4 regions of the Rothia sp. HMSC069C01 genome follow, and region 1 is predicted to be linked to each of the others. Evidence: riboswitches for the same ligand, from Rfam matches in the RefSeq annotation. Region 1 holds a riboswitch; each other region holds the start of a gene.
The links. Region 1 has a riboswitch for S-adenosylmethionine ahead of HMPREF2981_RS02410 (nuclease PIN). Riboswitches for the same ligand answer to the same signal wherever they lie in the genome.

Region 1 (3,674 bases):
GGCGAAAGCTGCGGGCGATGCGCCTACCTCAGTAAAACGCCCCACGCCTAACGATCCGCTGGATATCCAACCCAAAATATAAGCCCATACGCCACAGAGCACACCCACCAGCGAACCCAACACGAGCGAAGAAAGCGGCAGCGCAATCACCCGGTAACGTACCTTCATGGTGATCCACTCGTCCACGTGGTCTTCACCTTCACGCAAGAACCACCAACCGGCAACGGCCCCGGCGCCCAGCGAAACCGCCAGGCTCGCATACCCTATCCAGCCCAGGCTCTCAGGGATAGCGCCCAGCACCGGAAAGAGCGGAAGATCGCCCATCGTCGTCTGCGACCAGCCCACATGCGTGTCAACACCGAACGCGAACCCGGCGCCGGTAGTCCACGACATCGCGTAGATCACCAAGTTCGGAAGGTAACCCAGCTGCAGCAGGGTCACCGCGAGCGCCCCCACCGGCCCGGCGTGAAGTTCCTGGTAGATTGTTGCGATTTGCGACCAGCGCATCATCATGGCGATCACCAGCACCAGAGCACCGCCCATAATGAGCGAGAAAATCGCCACCATGGAGGCACGCACAATCGACCACACATAAGAACTCGCCCACCGCGAGTACTGGCTCATCTGCGAAATCTGTTCAGCGGTGTTCACGCCCACCATACGGGCAAGCGAACGCGATTCATAGTAGCCGCCCCAGATCAACCCGACCAGCACCACGATCTGCGGAATCAACGCCGCACCAACAATACCCAGCAGATGCCGTTCGGTACTCGCCCACGCAAAGGCGACGGCAGCAAAAATACCATAGGCAGCGCACCCTAATAGTACGGGCTTGAAGAATTCCCCCTCATAGGATGCGCGCGCCAGTTTTCGCCCAGACCTAAAGCATAAGAGCACCGGAATAATACTCAGCCCCATGGGCACCAGCGTGAGCATGCCGTGCGGCAGGATAATACCGAACGCATTCGGAATATTCAGCGGCACACCGTGCATGAGCAGCCACAGGTGGGAGGCAAGAGTTGCGAGTGCGGGAAAATCCATGCGGTTAAAACCGTTGGTAAACCACACCGCCATGAGCAGAACGAGCACAAGCCCGAAAGAAAGCGCGGCGGTAAAAACTAATTCAACGATGCCCTGCAGCCAGAGTGGCATAGGGGCAGAATACCGGGATGTAGAAGAGCTACTTTTCATCGTTCTTCCATCATGCCATGAAACCTGCCAGCGCGTGCGAGCCTGCTGGGCTTTCGGGGAAATAGTTCCGGTTAAATGGCGGCTAACCTTCGTTAACCGCTCACCGTGAACATAGGGGTTACACGAACGTTACTGATGCGCTCTCACCGATGCGGCAGCGCGTACAGCTAACTGTGCCGAGCATTTCTCACGGCTTTCTCGAACACGCAGGTACTTCCCCGGCGCTTACGGTGAAAATACTGTGCGGAAGATTAGTCTTCAATCCACGGATTCACCGCGGGTACGCCCCAGGACCGGTACACCTCAGCCTTTGAAGAAACAATTTCGAGGTTATGAGCTTGGGCGCTCGCCGCCATCAGACCTTCGAGGGCGGCGGTGGGCAGGGGCTCGGCATCTTTACGTCCGTGACTGTGGGTGCCGCGCGGGGCGCTGCGTCCCGCCCATTCGAGGCTTACGCGCGCATCCACGTTGATGATATGGTCGGCGAATCTGTCGAGAAGTTCGGCAATCCATCGGTCGGTCTCTGGGTAGGGGTAGAGTCCTTTGAGTTCGCCCACGCTCAGCACCGAAATGTAGAGGTGTTTATAGGCGCGGCGGCGCAGAAAGGCAACAACTTTGGGATCTGGTGTGGCTTTGCGGATCTCGGCGAGAACATCCGAGTCGAGAAGCAGTCCTGAGGCGCTCATACCCCTATGCTACGCGCAAACCGGCATATTCGACGGCAGGAATACCCTCGGGGTTGGGAAGAAGCAGAAAATTGAGGAATTCGTCGCGCTTAGAAGAAATACGTGCGTAATCCTGAATGCTTACTGCCTGGTAACCGCCGCGTGCGGGCACGGATGCGGCACGCAGATTTTCCTGATAAGAGCGTGCAGGAGTAAGGGGGGATGCTGGAGATGAAGAGCTGTTGTACATTGACAACCATGCGCCGAATGCGCGTTCCTTTCGCGTTGCTCTTGCCTGTACCAAGTGCCACCTGAGGCGGCGAATACAAACCGCTTCGTCATCCGAGCCACCCGTGAACATGGGGTTGGCGTTCGACCATAGTCGGAGCTTATCAGTCGAAACTCTTGAAGCTGAATCCAGGTTACAACAGCTTTCAGGAATCTGTAAACGTGCGAACCCGTCAAATTCTTGTGATTTACATAACGTGATTATGGGTGCGTATCTGTATATAACCGCCTTATGGCGGCGTAGTGTGAAGTTTTGGACATTCAGGACAGGCCTACACATTCGAGAAAAATCACGGCACACTGGGTAATGTACAGAAATTTATCTTGCCTCTGATATATCACCATGTCACGCCCACTTTACGCTTCCGGAAAGAAAGAGTGATAACTGTGAAAAAGACTGTACAGATCATGGGGATAGTGGCCGCAATTTTTCTGATCATTGGGTTTGGCTTGTTCATCCTGGCCGGTTGGGGCTCACTCGTGGAATACCACGCCTTCGAATGGAGGGGTGTCGATCCCGCAGGAGCAAGTCCCCTCGTCATGGCGACTAACGACCTGAGCATTCTGTGCGCAGCTATCGGTCTCATCTTTGGTATAACCGCCATAGTTTTAAACGCTGTCAAGGGTTCTCAAGAGGTACGACAAACCCAAAAGAGCCAGCTCAACTGATTATTCTCGATCGATGATTATCAAAGACCAGGCTGAATGCTGAAGAACGTCCATTAGCCCGCAACAAGTTTCCGTTTCCGAGGGGTGGGTATGAAAATAGTACGCGTGGTTGGCATATTAGCTGCCATCTTTCTGGTTCTTGGTGCTGCACTATTTATTCTAGGAAGCTGGGGTTCACTCGTGGAGTATCATGCCCTCGAGTGGAGGGGTGTACAGCATAAAGGAGCGAGTCCTCTCACTCGATCAACTCTCACGATAAGTCTCTGGATTCTCGGTACTGGTCTTTTCGCTGGGCTTATCGTCCTGATTCCGCTCTTCACCACGGCGATCAGGAACTCCCGCAAGACGCACAAAAAGCATCCTAAACAGGCTCAAGACCTCTTGGAAGAAGGTCAGAACCAGGTTGATTCATAGAGCCAGTATCTAAGGAGCGCCCATGAAAAAAGCTATCTACATAGTTGGAGCAACAACTGCGGTGGTCTTCTTTTGTGGCATAGTCCTGTTTATTTTAGGAGAATGGGGCGCTCTCGTGGAGTATCACGCCTCTGAATGGAGGGGTATTCAATTCGAGGGAGCTAGTCCGCTCACACGCGCAACTTTGAATATAAGTTTCCGACTCTTAGGTATCGGTTTTCTCGCCGGGCTCTTCACCTTTATTCTGCTCTTCACCACGGCGATCAGGAACTCCCGCAAGACGCACAAAAAGCATCCTAAACAGGCTCAAGACCTCTTGGAAGAAGGTCAGAACCAGGTTGATTCATAGAGTCAGCATCTAAGGAGCGCTCATGAAAAAAGCTATATACACCGTTGGAGCAGTAGCCGCAGTACTTCTGGTTATCGGGTTTGGATTGCTCATCCTAG
Region 2 (3,674 bases), on a different contig from region 1:
GTTCTCGCCATCATTGCTGTCGTGAGACACCAAGACTTGCCAAAGCATCCACGCGACAATAGGCCCGAAATGAGCGCGGAATACAGAATATCTTCCGTATAATTTGAGGATGCTCAGATCCGGGTGAGTGAGCGTTTTATCGTAAAGATTTCATGTGTATCTTACATTGTTTAGGATTTTTGGGGTATATCCCGTAAAATTATTACTGGCGTGTAATCCGAGCGCCACTTATTCACCCAACCACTCATAGGAGTCATTGTGACCCACGCATCTACGCGGGGAGGTCTGACGCGCCGTCGTGTTCTGGCGGGCGCCGCATGGACAACCCCAATTATTGTTTCTTCCGCTGTAGTTCCGGCTTATGCGGCTTCGTATGATGACACACGCCCTGACTACGGTATCTTTACCCAGGCGTTCGTCACCCACCAGGAACTAGACACTAACAGTTTCCTGGGGCTAGATTCATTTAGCGGCCCGGTTGAGAACGAGCACGCCAGCGTCCCGGCAGGTTCAAGCGGTCTCTACTCGGCTGGCAACGGTAAATTTACCCCCGGCGGCAGCATCGGCAAGGCAAAATGGGGTGGCGCTGGTTTCTGGTTCTCAGCACCCAAGGCAACCACTAAAGACGGTAAGCAGACATACTACTCGGGCACCACTACCCTGCTCGCCGGTGCGCGCCTACGCTTGGAGCACCGTTTCGTTTTCCCCGACTGGGCCGAGATCGACGGGGCAGAACCTCCGGGCTGGAATAAAAATACTGACGATTTTGCGGTTTCCCTCGTCGTCAATCCCACGCCAGAAAACGGCGATAATCCCCAGCTCGTCGCCTTCAACGGTGGTGCTATGCACGGTTACTTCAGCGAGATGACCGCCAACGGCAATAAGCTGATAGGCTACGTCGATATTACGCTTGACCATGATGTTGTAGCTTCCAGTCATAACGGCGGCGGGACTCAGGTCTACAACCAGATCTTGGCCAGCCAGTTCGGTACACATTTTGAAGATTTCTATCTCGAACACTACGGTGTGACCACCACCCTGACGATCCTCAGCGGCACTCTGCGCTACGAACCTGAGAATGGTGCCCCCAAGAGCGATATTGACCTGACCGGTCAGCAGGCTGTGGCCTCCATCGAACATGTTGGTGAACCTGAGGATCCGGATCCGAGCACTCCCAGCACCCCCAGCGACAAGTCAAAAGGCGGCGGTTCCAACTCGACGGGATCAACGGGTGACCAGAAAAACAAGGATCAAGAGAGCGACTTCACCGTCCGTAACGACATTCAGATCGATCCTAACGACTGGTTATCCGGGCAGAAAAACCCTAACGGAGCCTCGAAAGGCTCAACCAACGCACAAAAACAGAACTAATCGGTAATTTTGGGTGAGTAAATGGCACTCCCGCCGGGTAAATCCTCTTGACGAGGCGCATCCCGGTGGGAGTGTTTTTTTGTACTGTTCGCGAGCAGGTGGTTTTTGACCCGAGCAGGTAGGAAAATCCTACCTTGTCGACAAAATCCTACCTGCTCGCGGTATAGGGTGTGGTGTGGATGCGTGGGCGCAATGTTGCGGAATGTTACGAACGTGGCGCATACACGCGCAATATGACGGGGTGTCTTTGCACCTGCGCCAGCTACAAGGTTTACTAGATTGGTAATCCATCTAGAGCGACCGAGAGACCTGGCTCGACGACGTCGCAGCAACCTCGCCTGCGGTGGCGCATCATGCGCCTTCATAACGCCGAAGGTGCTAACGCCAGCAACCGATGGGAGATACTGTGGGACTTCCCTCCCCTTTTTCATTCACGAATCCTCTAGCACCCACCCCCAACCCCGCGCACGAATCTGACGAGGCGCGGGTAGCGTTCTGGGAAAAACAAGCCGAACGCCTAAGCTGGGGCAAGACCTGGGACAACGCACATACCTTCCAGAAACCGCAGGTTATCGGAACCGACGCTGAGGGCATCGAAGAATACTCCGTACCCGAGATTAAGTGGTTCGAGGGCGGCAAACTCAACGTCGCCTACAACTGCGTGGACCGCCACGTGGAGGCGGGCCGCGGCGACAAAGTAGCCCTCTATTTCGAGGGCGAACCCGGTGACCGTGAAGCTATCACCTACGCCGAACTGCAGCGACGCATCGCCCGCGCCGCCAACGGCCTGCTCAAACTCGGCGTGCGTAAAGGCGACCGTGTAGTAATCTACCTGCCGGTTATTCCCGAAACCATTATTTTCACGCTTGCGTGCGCGCGGATCGGCGCAATTCATTCGCTCGTGTTCGGTGGGTTCTCGGCGGAGGCGCTGAAGTTCCGGGTGGAAGACACCGGCGCGAAGGTTCTGATCACCACCGACGGGCAGAACCGCCGCGGCAAGGTCGTGCCCGTGAAGGTGAATGCCGATGAAGCATGCTCGGGTGAGAACAATATCGAGCACGTGATCGTGGTGGACCGTACAAGCGCCGCAGACCCCGTGGCGCACGCGCAGGTTCCCTGGACGGCCGGGCGCGATATTTGGTACCACGATTTGGTGGACGATCAGCCCGATACCCATGAGTACGAGCTGCACGATGCCGAAGACCCGCTGTTTATCATCTATACCTCCGGCACCACGGGCAAGCCCAAGGGCCTGGTGCACACGATGGCGGGGTATTTGGTGCAGACCGCATACACCCACGCGCTGCTGTACGATCTGCTGCCGGACTATGTGGATGACGACGGGGTGCTGCGCCCCGATGAGCTGTCTGCCGTGAACGATCCGACGAAGGTCGAATCGACTGTGCACTGGTGTACCGCCGATCTCGCGTGGGTGACCGCACACACCTATGAAATCTATGGTCCACTCGTGAATGGGGTTACCGAGGTTATTTTCGAGGGTACCCCCAATACTCCGCATTATGGCCGCCATTTCGAGGTTATCGAACGCTACGGCGTCACCAATTATTACACCGCGCCCACCCTGATTCGTTCCCTCATGGGGGCTTTTCCTGACGGCCCCGAACCTGGAAAATACGACTTCTCAACTGTGCGTCTGCTCGGGTCTGTGGGCGAGTCCATTAACCCTCAGGCGTGGAAGTGGCTGCGCAAGCACGTGGGTGGGGGTACCGCATCGTTTATCGATACGTGGTGGCAGTCCGAGACCGGCTCGACCATCTGCTCCCCACGGCCACACGACCCCGCCTTCGCGCCCGAAGGGACCTTCCCCGAAGGTACCCCGCACTGCACTCCCCTTCCCGGATGCGCCACCCGCGAAGTCCCCGGAGTCTCGGTGCACGTGGTGGACGAGCACGGTGACCTCGTTGAGCCCGGCAAACAGGGCTTCATTGTGGTCGATAAGATCGGTCCCTCCATGGCACGCACCGTCTGGGGCGACCCGCAACGCTACCTGAATTCCTATTGGAAGCACTACGGTACGCGCGGCTGGTTCCTCGCCGGTGACGGCGCGAAAGTCGATGATGAAGGCAACGTGTACATCCTGGGGCGCATTGACGATGTGATCAACATTTCCGGGCACCGCCTTTCGACCATCGAAATTGAGTCTGCGCTCGTGACGCACCCGGCCGTGGTGGAGGCTGGCGTGTGCCCCGTGGAGGACGAGCTAACCGGCCACCAGGCAGTCGCCTATGTGACGCTCACCGACGAAGGTCGGGCACTTACCGAAGACGAGCTGAAGACTGCAC
Region 3 (3,674 bases), on a different contig from region 1:
ATCAACCCATCGATTTCAACCGGAACGGCGTTATTGATAATTCTCCGGTCTCGGTAGATCTCAATGGCGATGGGATACTAAAGGAGCTAACTGCTCTCAGTGATCTGAAGAAGCTCAACTTTGATATGACGCCTACTCAGGCTGGAGCTGGCGGTCCTGTGGCTCAGCCTGAAGCGGAAGAAAACCCGGTCACTGCGGATGACGCCCGCAACCTGGGCCTTATTCCCTAAATCATTCGGCGTTCTTCCCAAAACGGGGGCGAAGAGGTGTAGCTGCTGAGGGATGTTATTCCGAGCGTGCGAGGACATACATAACGTTCTGAAGCTGGCGAGGCAACGAGCCAGATGAAACACGCCCTCGCTGCACCTCTTCGTTCCCGGGCTTTACCCCGCACAACCGTTCATATACTACTCTCTTGCTCAGACGGCATCGTGATGCCATCTAAAATGCACTCGCATCCGAGAACCCGCAACATCGCAGGTTCTCGCCGATGACTATCGCTCACTTCACTCTCTATGTAAGATTCCCTCTCACTCAACACATGACACTAAGGAATATCTCTCATGAAATTACGTACTATAGTGCGCCTGATGCTGGCATTCGTCAGCCTGGTGCTTGTTGTTCCTCTGAATTCTCTGCCCGTTTCTGCGGTGGAAGCGAAGCCCGCTCAGCCTGCACCCGCGCAGAACCAGAATATAGATCTCGTTCAGAGCCCCAACTCGGGTGATCGCGACGGCGATCATATTCCCGACGAGCTGGAAAGAGACGGGTACGATATCAACAACGATGGCATACCAGAGATCGATTTCCCTAAGATGGGCGCGGATCCCAACCATAAAGACATTTTTGTCGAGATGGATTATATGCCCGGTGAGCTTGCCAGTGAGGAAGAGCTGGATCGAATCGTGCAATCTTTCGCGGATATAAATATCAGCAATCCCGACGGCAGAACGGGTATTAATCTGCACTTGGATGCCGGTGCCGCCCGGGGACCTAAGTACAACTTGGGAGGAGGCGAACAGGTCAAGTGGCAAGTGCTCAGCGACGATATAGGTAACAACGCTGGGAACTGGGCCAGGTTTAAAGCTTCTCATTTTAATCAGCGTCGTGATGGACTCTTTCATTATATGGTTTGGGGCGACTACTACGTGCAACAACAAAATGGGGAGAGCGGCTCATCAGGATTGGGACAATTGGGAGGTCGTGATTTCATGGTGACTGTGGGGAAGACACACTGGAATAACAATAAAGGTAATATGAGCGATATTCGCGTGGGTACTTTTATTCACGAGCTGGGGCATAACCTCGGCCTGCAGCACGGTGGTGATGCCGATGAGAAAGGCGAAAAAGGTAAACCACAGTACTTCAGCGTTATGAATTACAACTATCAGCTTACCGGTGTGCCCAAGGCGGATGGAACCAAATATTTCGGATACCTGCAGCAAGATATGCCGACCCTTAAAGAATGGGCCTTGGACGAACGCAAAGGCTTTGGTCCCCAAGCGCGTGGGTACATGTATCGGCCCAATTCAGAGGCCGTACTGAGACCAGCAGATGGACCTGTCGATCTCAACGGTAATGGCGAAATCGACCATGGAATCTATGCTCTTGATCTTAACCGTGACGGAATGAAAGGCTGGCTGACGGCACCAAGCGACCTGAAAAAATTGAGCTTTGGAGCTGTGTTTGGACGAGGTGCTGACGAGACTATCCCTGAGCCCAAGGTGGAAATAAACCCCATCACTGCGGATGACGCCCGCGAATTGGATCTCATTTCCTGAATAATTTGACGCTTTTCCTAAAATGGGAGCGAAGAATGGCAGCGGGAGCGTTAAACACGCTCCCGCTGCAAATTATTGCTCCCGAATTTTGCCGTCGCATTCGAAAGAACACTGCTGTCCGCCGGGCGACGTACGCGGCCCTTAATATTACGGGCGACAGTCACAAACATTAATATTCGTCATAATATCGCACCAACCACGACACCCCTTATACACTCAAAATCAAGGATTATGAGTCCCGGCGTAAAGCTCTGGCTAGCCGGGCGGCAACCCTCTCCCGTAGCGGGGTGCTCCAGATGATGATCTGGCTTCAAGGGACACGAAGCAAGTACGGCGCGAATGCGCCACCTGCACAACTTGGAACACCAAGAAGGCCACCACCTATAAAGGAGGCGGCGCGCGGGGTGCAGGAACACCCTAACATTCGCGAAAGGATACGTAGATGGCTGAGCAGAAGAAGCGCATCGCAGTTAACGCATTCGACATGACCTGTGTGGGTCACCAGAGCTTCGACCTCTGGCGCCACCCCCGCTCCCGTGCTACCGAGTACAACACCATCAAATACTGGACTGACCTGGCACAGATCCTTGAGAAGGGCTTCTTCGACGGCGTATTCCTAGCCGATGTTGTGGGCATCTACGATATTTACAAGAACTCCGCCGCGCCCGCTATCGAAGGCGGCGCTCAGGTGCCCGTGAACGATCCGTTCATGCAGATCTCCGCAATGGCCGCCGTAACCGAGCACCTGGGCTTCGGTGTGACCTCAGCCGTCACCTACGAGCAGCCTTACACGCTCGCACGCAAGTACGCTTCTCTCGACCACCTCACTAACGGGCGTGTGGGCTTCAATGTGGTGACCTCATACCTGCCTTCCGCAGCCGAATGTCAGGGCCTCGAAACCCAGATTGAGCACGACACCCGATACGAACTCGCCGAAGAGTTCCTGGATGTCTGCTACAAGCTCTGGGAAGGCTCCTGGGAAGACGGCGCGGTCGTCAAAGACCGCGAGAAGGGTATCTACGCCGACCCCGCCAAGGTGCACCCGATTCAGCACAAGGGTAAGTACTTCAGCGTGCCTGGTGCGGGTCTGACCGAGCCCAGCCCCCAACGCACCCCCGTGATTTTCCAGGCGGGCGCATCCAGCCGCGGGCAGAAGTTCTCGGGCAAGCATGCCGAAGTTGTGTTTATCGGTGCGCTGCGCCCCGATTTGACCCGCATTATTACCGACCGTATCCGTGACCGCGCCGAAGAGAACGGCCGCGGCCGCGACGAAATCAAGGTTTTCGCGATGCTCTCCATTATTGTGGACGAGACCGAAGAGAAGGCGAAGGCAAAGTACGAAGAGTACCGCAAGTACGTGAACCTGGAATCTTCGCAGGCCATTATCGGCGGCTGGTCCGGCGTGGATCTTTCGCAGTTCGACGAGGACGAGGTACTCAACTATGTGAAGACCGAGTCGATTCAGTCTTTCCTCACTCCCTTCACCCTGCAGTCCAAGGATAAGCAGTGGACGCGTAAGGATATTGCCGAGCACTGCACTATCGGCGGTATGGGCGAGGTTATTGTGGGCGACCCGCAGCAGGTGGCCGATGAACTAGAACGCTGGATTGATGAAGGCGGACTGGACGGTATTAACCTGGCATACCACGTTTCACCCGGCTCCTTCGAGGACTTCATCGAGTTCGTGGTTCCTGAGCTGCAAAAGCGTGGGCGCTACCGCACCTCCTATGAGGGTGAGACCCTGCGCGAAAGCCTGTTCGGCAAGGGCCAGACTAAGGTCGCAGACTCCCACCCGGCCGCGAAGTACCGCGGCGCCTACGTGGGTAAGCCCTCCACAGCAGACACCCCGGCACGCGCGATCGCGAACTAACCAACTCTGCCTCAGAGTTTCCT
Region 4 (3,674 bases), on a different contig from region 1:
AGCAAAATTGGCATCAGCACGGATGGCGAGGTTCTGGGTGTGAGCCCAGGAAATCTGTTCGGCAGTGGCGGCGGGGCCGGCGGCGATGACCGCGCATCCGCGTACCAGCTCGGGGAAGGTTGCCGCCCATTCGATAGCGCGTGCTCCGCCGAGCGATCCTCCGATGACATGGTGAAAACTCTTAATCCCCAACCGGGCGATAAGTTCGGCTTCGGCTCGTACCGAGTCGCGAATAGTGACGTAAGGGAAGCGTGACCCCCAGGGTTTTCCGGCGCCCGGGTACCCCTCGGGTACGATGCTTGCCGGACCGGTCGAGCCGTAGCATCCACCCAAGATATTGGGGGCGATCACAAAATATTTGGTGGTATCGACCACCGCGCCCGGCCCCACGATACCTTCCCACCAACCATCACTTTCGACCGCACGGATACTGGGTGCAGGCATATCTGATGTGGGAATCCCGCGCGAAACATGGGTGTCGCCGGTGAGGGCGTGCAGAATAAGAATCGCGTTGTCCCCAGCTTCGTTAAGAGTCCCCCACGTCTCGTAGCTAATGTTTACCTGTGGAAGCACGGTACCGTTTTCGAGGGTGAAATCACCGATCGCCATCTGCCGCAGGTACCCCTGAGCGCTGGGATACTGCAGTTGCGACAGATAGGTGGCGTGTACGGTATTTTCCGTCATGTTTTCTCCTGGGTAACCGGTAGTTGGTAATGGCAGGCGAGAAACCGATACCGCGACCGGGCACTTACTGTGCAGCCCGGTCGCGGCGGTGCAGGTTAGGCGTTCAGAGTCGCAAAGCCCAGTTCAAGATCTGCAATAATATCGTCAATATTTTCGATCCCTACGGCGAGGCGCACAAAGTTTTTGCTCACCCCAATTGCCTCTAGCTCTTCCTCGGAAAGCTGCGAGTGGGTGGTGGATGCGGGATGAATCACGAGCGAGCGTACATCGCCGATATTCGCTACATTGGAGTGCAGCTGCAGGGCGTCCACAAAGGTGCGGGTCTGTTCCAGGTCGGCGTCTTTAAGGGTAAATCCTACGACGGCGCCCGGTCCCTTCGGCAGGTATTTTTGGGCTCGCTCGTACCAGGGCGAGGAAGGCAGACCGGCCCAGATCACCTGATCGACCAGCGGATGCTCCTCCAACCAGTTTGCGACCTTGGTCGCGTTCTCGATATGGCGTTCGATGCGCAGGGAAAGAGTCTCCAGACCGATACCAATGTTGAAGGCGTTGGTTGGAGAGATCGCCGCCCCGGTGTCGCGCAGAAGCGAAACTCGCGCCTTGAGAATATAGGAAAGGTTCGCACCAAAAGCGGAGTCTTTGCCCAAGTCACGGGCATAAACTAGACCGTGGTAACCGGGGGCAGGTTCGTTGAACTTGGGGAACTTTTCGGGATTGGCTCCGTAGTCAAAATTCCCGGAGTCCACGATAACGCCGCCGATTGAGGTGCCGTGCCCACCCAGATATTTTGTGGCGGAATGGATTACCACATCCGCACCAAATTCGATGGGGCGCACAAGGTAAGGGGTGGGAACAGTGTTATCGACGATTAGGGGAACGCCATTGTCGTGAGCGATCTGGGCGATAGGCTCGATGTCGAGTACATCGTTACGGGGGTTAGGTACGGTTTCTCCGTAGAAGAGTTTCGTGTTGGGGCGAACCGCATCGCGCCATTGCTGCAGGTCGTCCGGGTTCTCAACAAACGTAGTTTCAACGCCGAGGTCGGCAAGCGTATATTTCAGTAGATTGTAGGTTCCTCCGTAGATCGAGGGGGAAGCCACGATATGGTCGCCCGCGCCCGCAATATTAAGAATCGCATAAGTAATAGCCGCTTGACCTGAGGCCAGCAAAAGCGCGCCCACTCCCCCTTCAAGGGATGCGATACGGTTTTCGATAACCTCTTGGGTGGGGTTGTTCAGACGGGTATAGATAGGCCCAAGCTCGGCTAGAGCAAAACGGTTAGCGGCCTGTTCTGCGTTCTCAAAGACGAACGAGGTGGTCTGGTAGATAGGTAACGCCCGAGCTCCCGTTGCAGCATCCGGTGCCTGCCCCGCGTGAATCTGGCGGGTTTCAAATTTCCAACCGGCGGGGTTGGCGGGAGTCGGGACTGTAGTGTTGCTCATGCGAAGCTCCTTGTGATAGTTCAGGGGGCCGCATGCCGATTTCGGTACAGAGTTCTTGGGTTTTCTTCTCTGCAAACGAAAAAACGATGTACCAGAATCGGGCACATCGGTCCCGCGCTTGCGTTGTACTTTGTGTTCAACGCCTGGTCCTCACCCAGGGCACCCCACCGCGGAGGAGGGTTGCCGGCCAGCTAGCTGGGGCTTATCACTGGCTCTCATGACCTGCATCTAGAGTTTCATAGGAAGCGCACATGGTCAAGCGGGATGCGTGTTTTCGGCGCATTGTTGCAAAGATGACGTTTTATGAACTGTTTTCGCGACAGCCTATTGTTTGGGAGAAACACCAATACTTATGCGCTTGTGACCGTGCCTATGTTGTACCCGAACCGCTAAAGCCATATGATCTGCCGTTAGCCGTCGCTAAATTACCATCAGTGTAGGCAATCGTGAGCCATGCTACACTGATGGAAACCTTGAATCTAGGAGTGATGAGGTATGACCTCCCGCTAAAGTCGCACCGGCTCGCGGAATGCCCGCCCAGATGGTGGGCTCTAAAAATTTTAGAAATAACCCTGCTTTGGTTCGATACATTTCAGAAGCGCATAGTGAGCGCTTGGGACACCAAAGTTCTGAGGGTTTTATTGTTATACCTTCCGCATCTGCAGTCGGTGACTTGGGATTATTCAGGCACTAAGAAGTGCCTCTCTCACGACTATTCATCTCACCCGTCCCACATATTGCAGGCGTGCGAACACCATGCTCAAGAGGCTTCGGGTGACTAAGCACCGCAAGGTTTTATCACAATGTCTACAATTCTTGACGCGGCACAGCTATGCCGCACCTTTGGCAAAGGTGAACACGCTTTCACTGCTGTCGATAATGTTTCGCTTAGTATAAGCTCCGGCGAAATTCATGCTCTGCTCGGTCCCAACGGAGCGGGAAAAACAACAATTGTACAGATGTGCGCAACACTGTTGACTCCCACCAGCGGCGCCGTTCGCATCGACGGGGTGGATGCGCTTGCGCACCCCCAGCGTGCGCGCGCATCCCTAGGGCTTGTACTCGGCGGGGATACCGGGTTCTATCCGCGAGCATCCGCCCGCGATAATCTTCTCTTCTTCGCCGACCTTGCCGGGGTTAGCGCGCGCAAACGCCGTACCCAGGTGGCGAGCGCTTTGGAACGGGTCGATCTTGCAGATGTCGCCGCGAAGAAGGTACAAGAGTTTTCCCGCGGTATGAAACAACGTCTGCACATCGCACGGGCACTGCTGGGCGAGCCAAAACTGCTGCTTTTGGATGAGCCGACGAATGGGCTTGACCCAGATATTTCACTGACAATACGCCAGTTGATTCGTTCCCTCGCTGATGATGGCACCGCCATTTTACTCACGAGCCATCTGCTGGGCGAGATTGAGGAGTTAGCGCATCGGGTCACGGTCATCGGTGCCGGTCGCATGGCGGTTTCGGGCACAGTGGCGGATATTACCGCGCACGCCGGGATCTCCGCTACCACCGTGGGACGTGTGGGTGCGAATGCTGGAGCGGTAC

Region 2: another riboswitch for S-adenosylmethionine. It lies ahead of HMPREF2981_RS05225 (AMP-binding protein); the one in region 1 lies ahead of HMPREF2981_RS02410 (nuclease PIN).
Region 3: another riboswitch for S-adenosylmethionine. It lies ahead of HMPREF2981_RS05205 (LLM class flavin-dependent oxidoreductase); the one in region 1 lies ahead of HMPREF2981_RS02410 (nuclease PIN).
Region 4: another riboswitch for S-adenosylmethionine. It lies ahead of HMPREF2981_RS00275 (bifunctional o-acetylhomoserine/o-acetylserine sulfhydrylase); the one in region 1 lies ahead of HMPREF2981_RS02410 (nuclease PIN).

What each region holds. Positions count from the first base shown of each region.
Region 1 is NZ_KV817381.1:75,927-79,600, reverse strand. It holds gene HMPREF2981_RS02420 (cell division protein PerM) at 1-1,191, opposite strand, end outside; gene HMPREF2981_RS02415 (PIN domain-containing protein) at 1,443-1,877, opposite strand; gene HMPREF2981_RS02410 (nuclease PIN) at 1,882-2,160, opposite strand; SAM riboswitch class IV at 2,139-2,267, opposite strand; gene HMPREF2981_RS10850 (hypothetical protein) at 2,532-2,813, shown strand; gene HMPREF2981_RS02400 (hypothetical protein) at 2,904-3,227, shown strand; gene HMPREF2981_RS02395 (hypothetical protein) at 3,250-3,576, shown strand.
Region 2 is NZ_KV817391.1:136,583-140,256, forward strand. It holds gene HMPREF2981_RS05220 (hypothetical protein) at 259-1,371, shown strand; SAM riboswitch class I at 1,656-1,772, shown strand; gene HMPREF2981_RS05225 (AMP-binding protein) at 1,778-3,674, shown strand, end outside.
Region 3 is NZ_KV817391.1:131,479-135,152, reverse strand. It holds gene HMPREF2981_RS05215 (C4-dicarboxylate ABC transporter substrate-binding protein) at 1-230, shown strand, start outside; gene HMPREF2981_RS05210 (zinc-dependent metalloprotease family protein) at 564-1,781, shown strand; SAM riboswitch class IV at 2,009-2,118, shown strand; gene HMPREF2981_RS05205 (LLM class flavin-dependent oxidoreductase) at 2,224-3,651, shown strand.
Region 4 is NZ_KV817375.1:65,194-68,867, reverse strand. It holds gene HMPREF2981_RS00280 (homoserine O-acetyltransferase MetX) at 1-684, opposite strand, end outside; gene HMPREF2981_RS00275 (bifunctional o-acetylhomoserine/o-acetylserine sulfhydrylase) at 780-2,126, opposite strand; SAM riboswitch class IV at 2,236-2,349, opposite strand; gene HMPREF2981_RS00265 (ABC transporter ATP-binding protein) at 2,930-3,674, shown strand, end outside.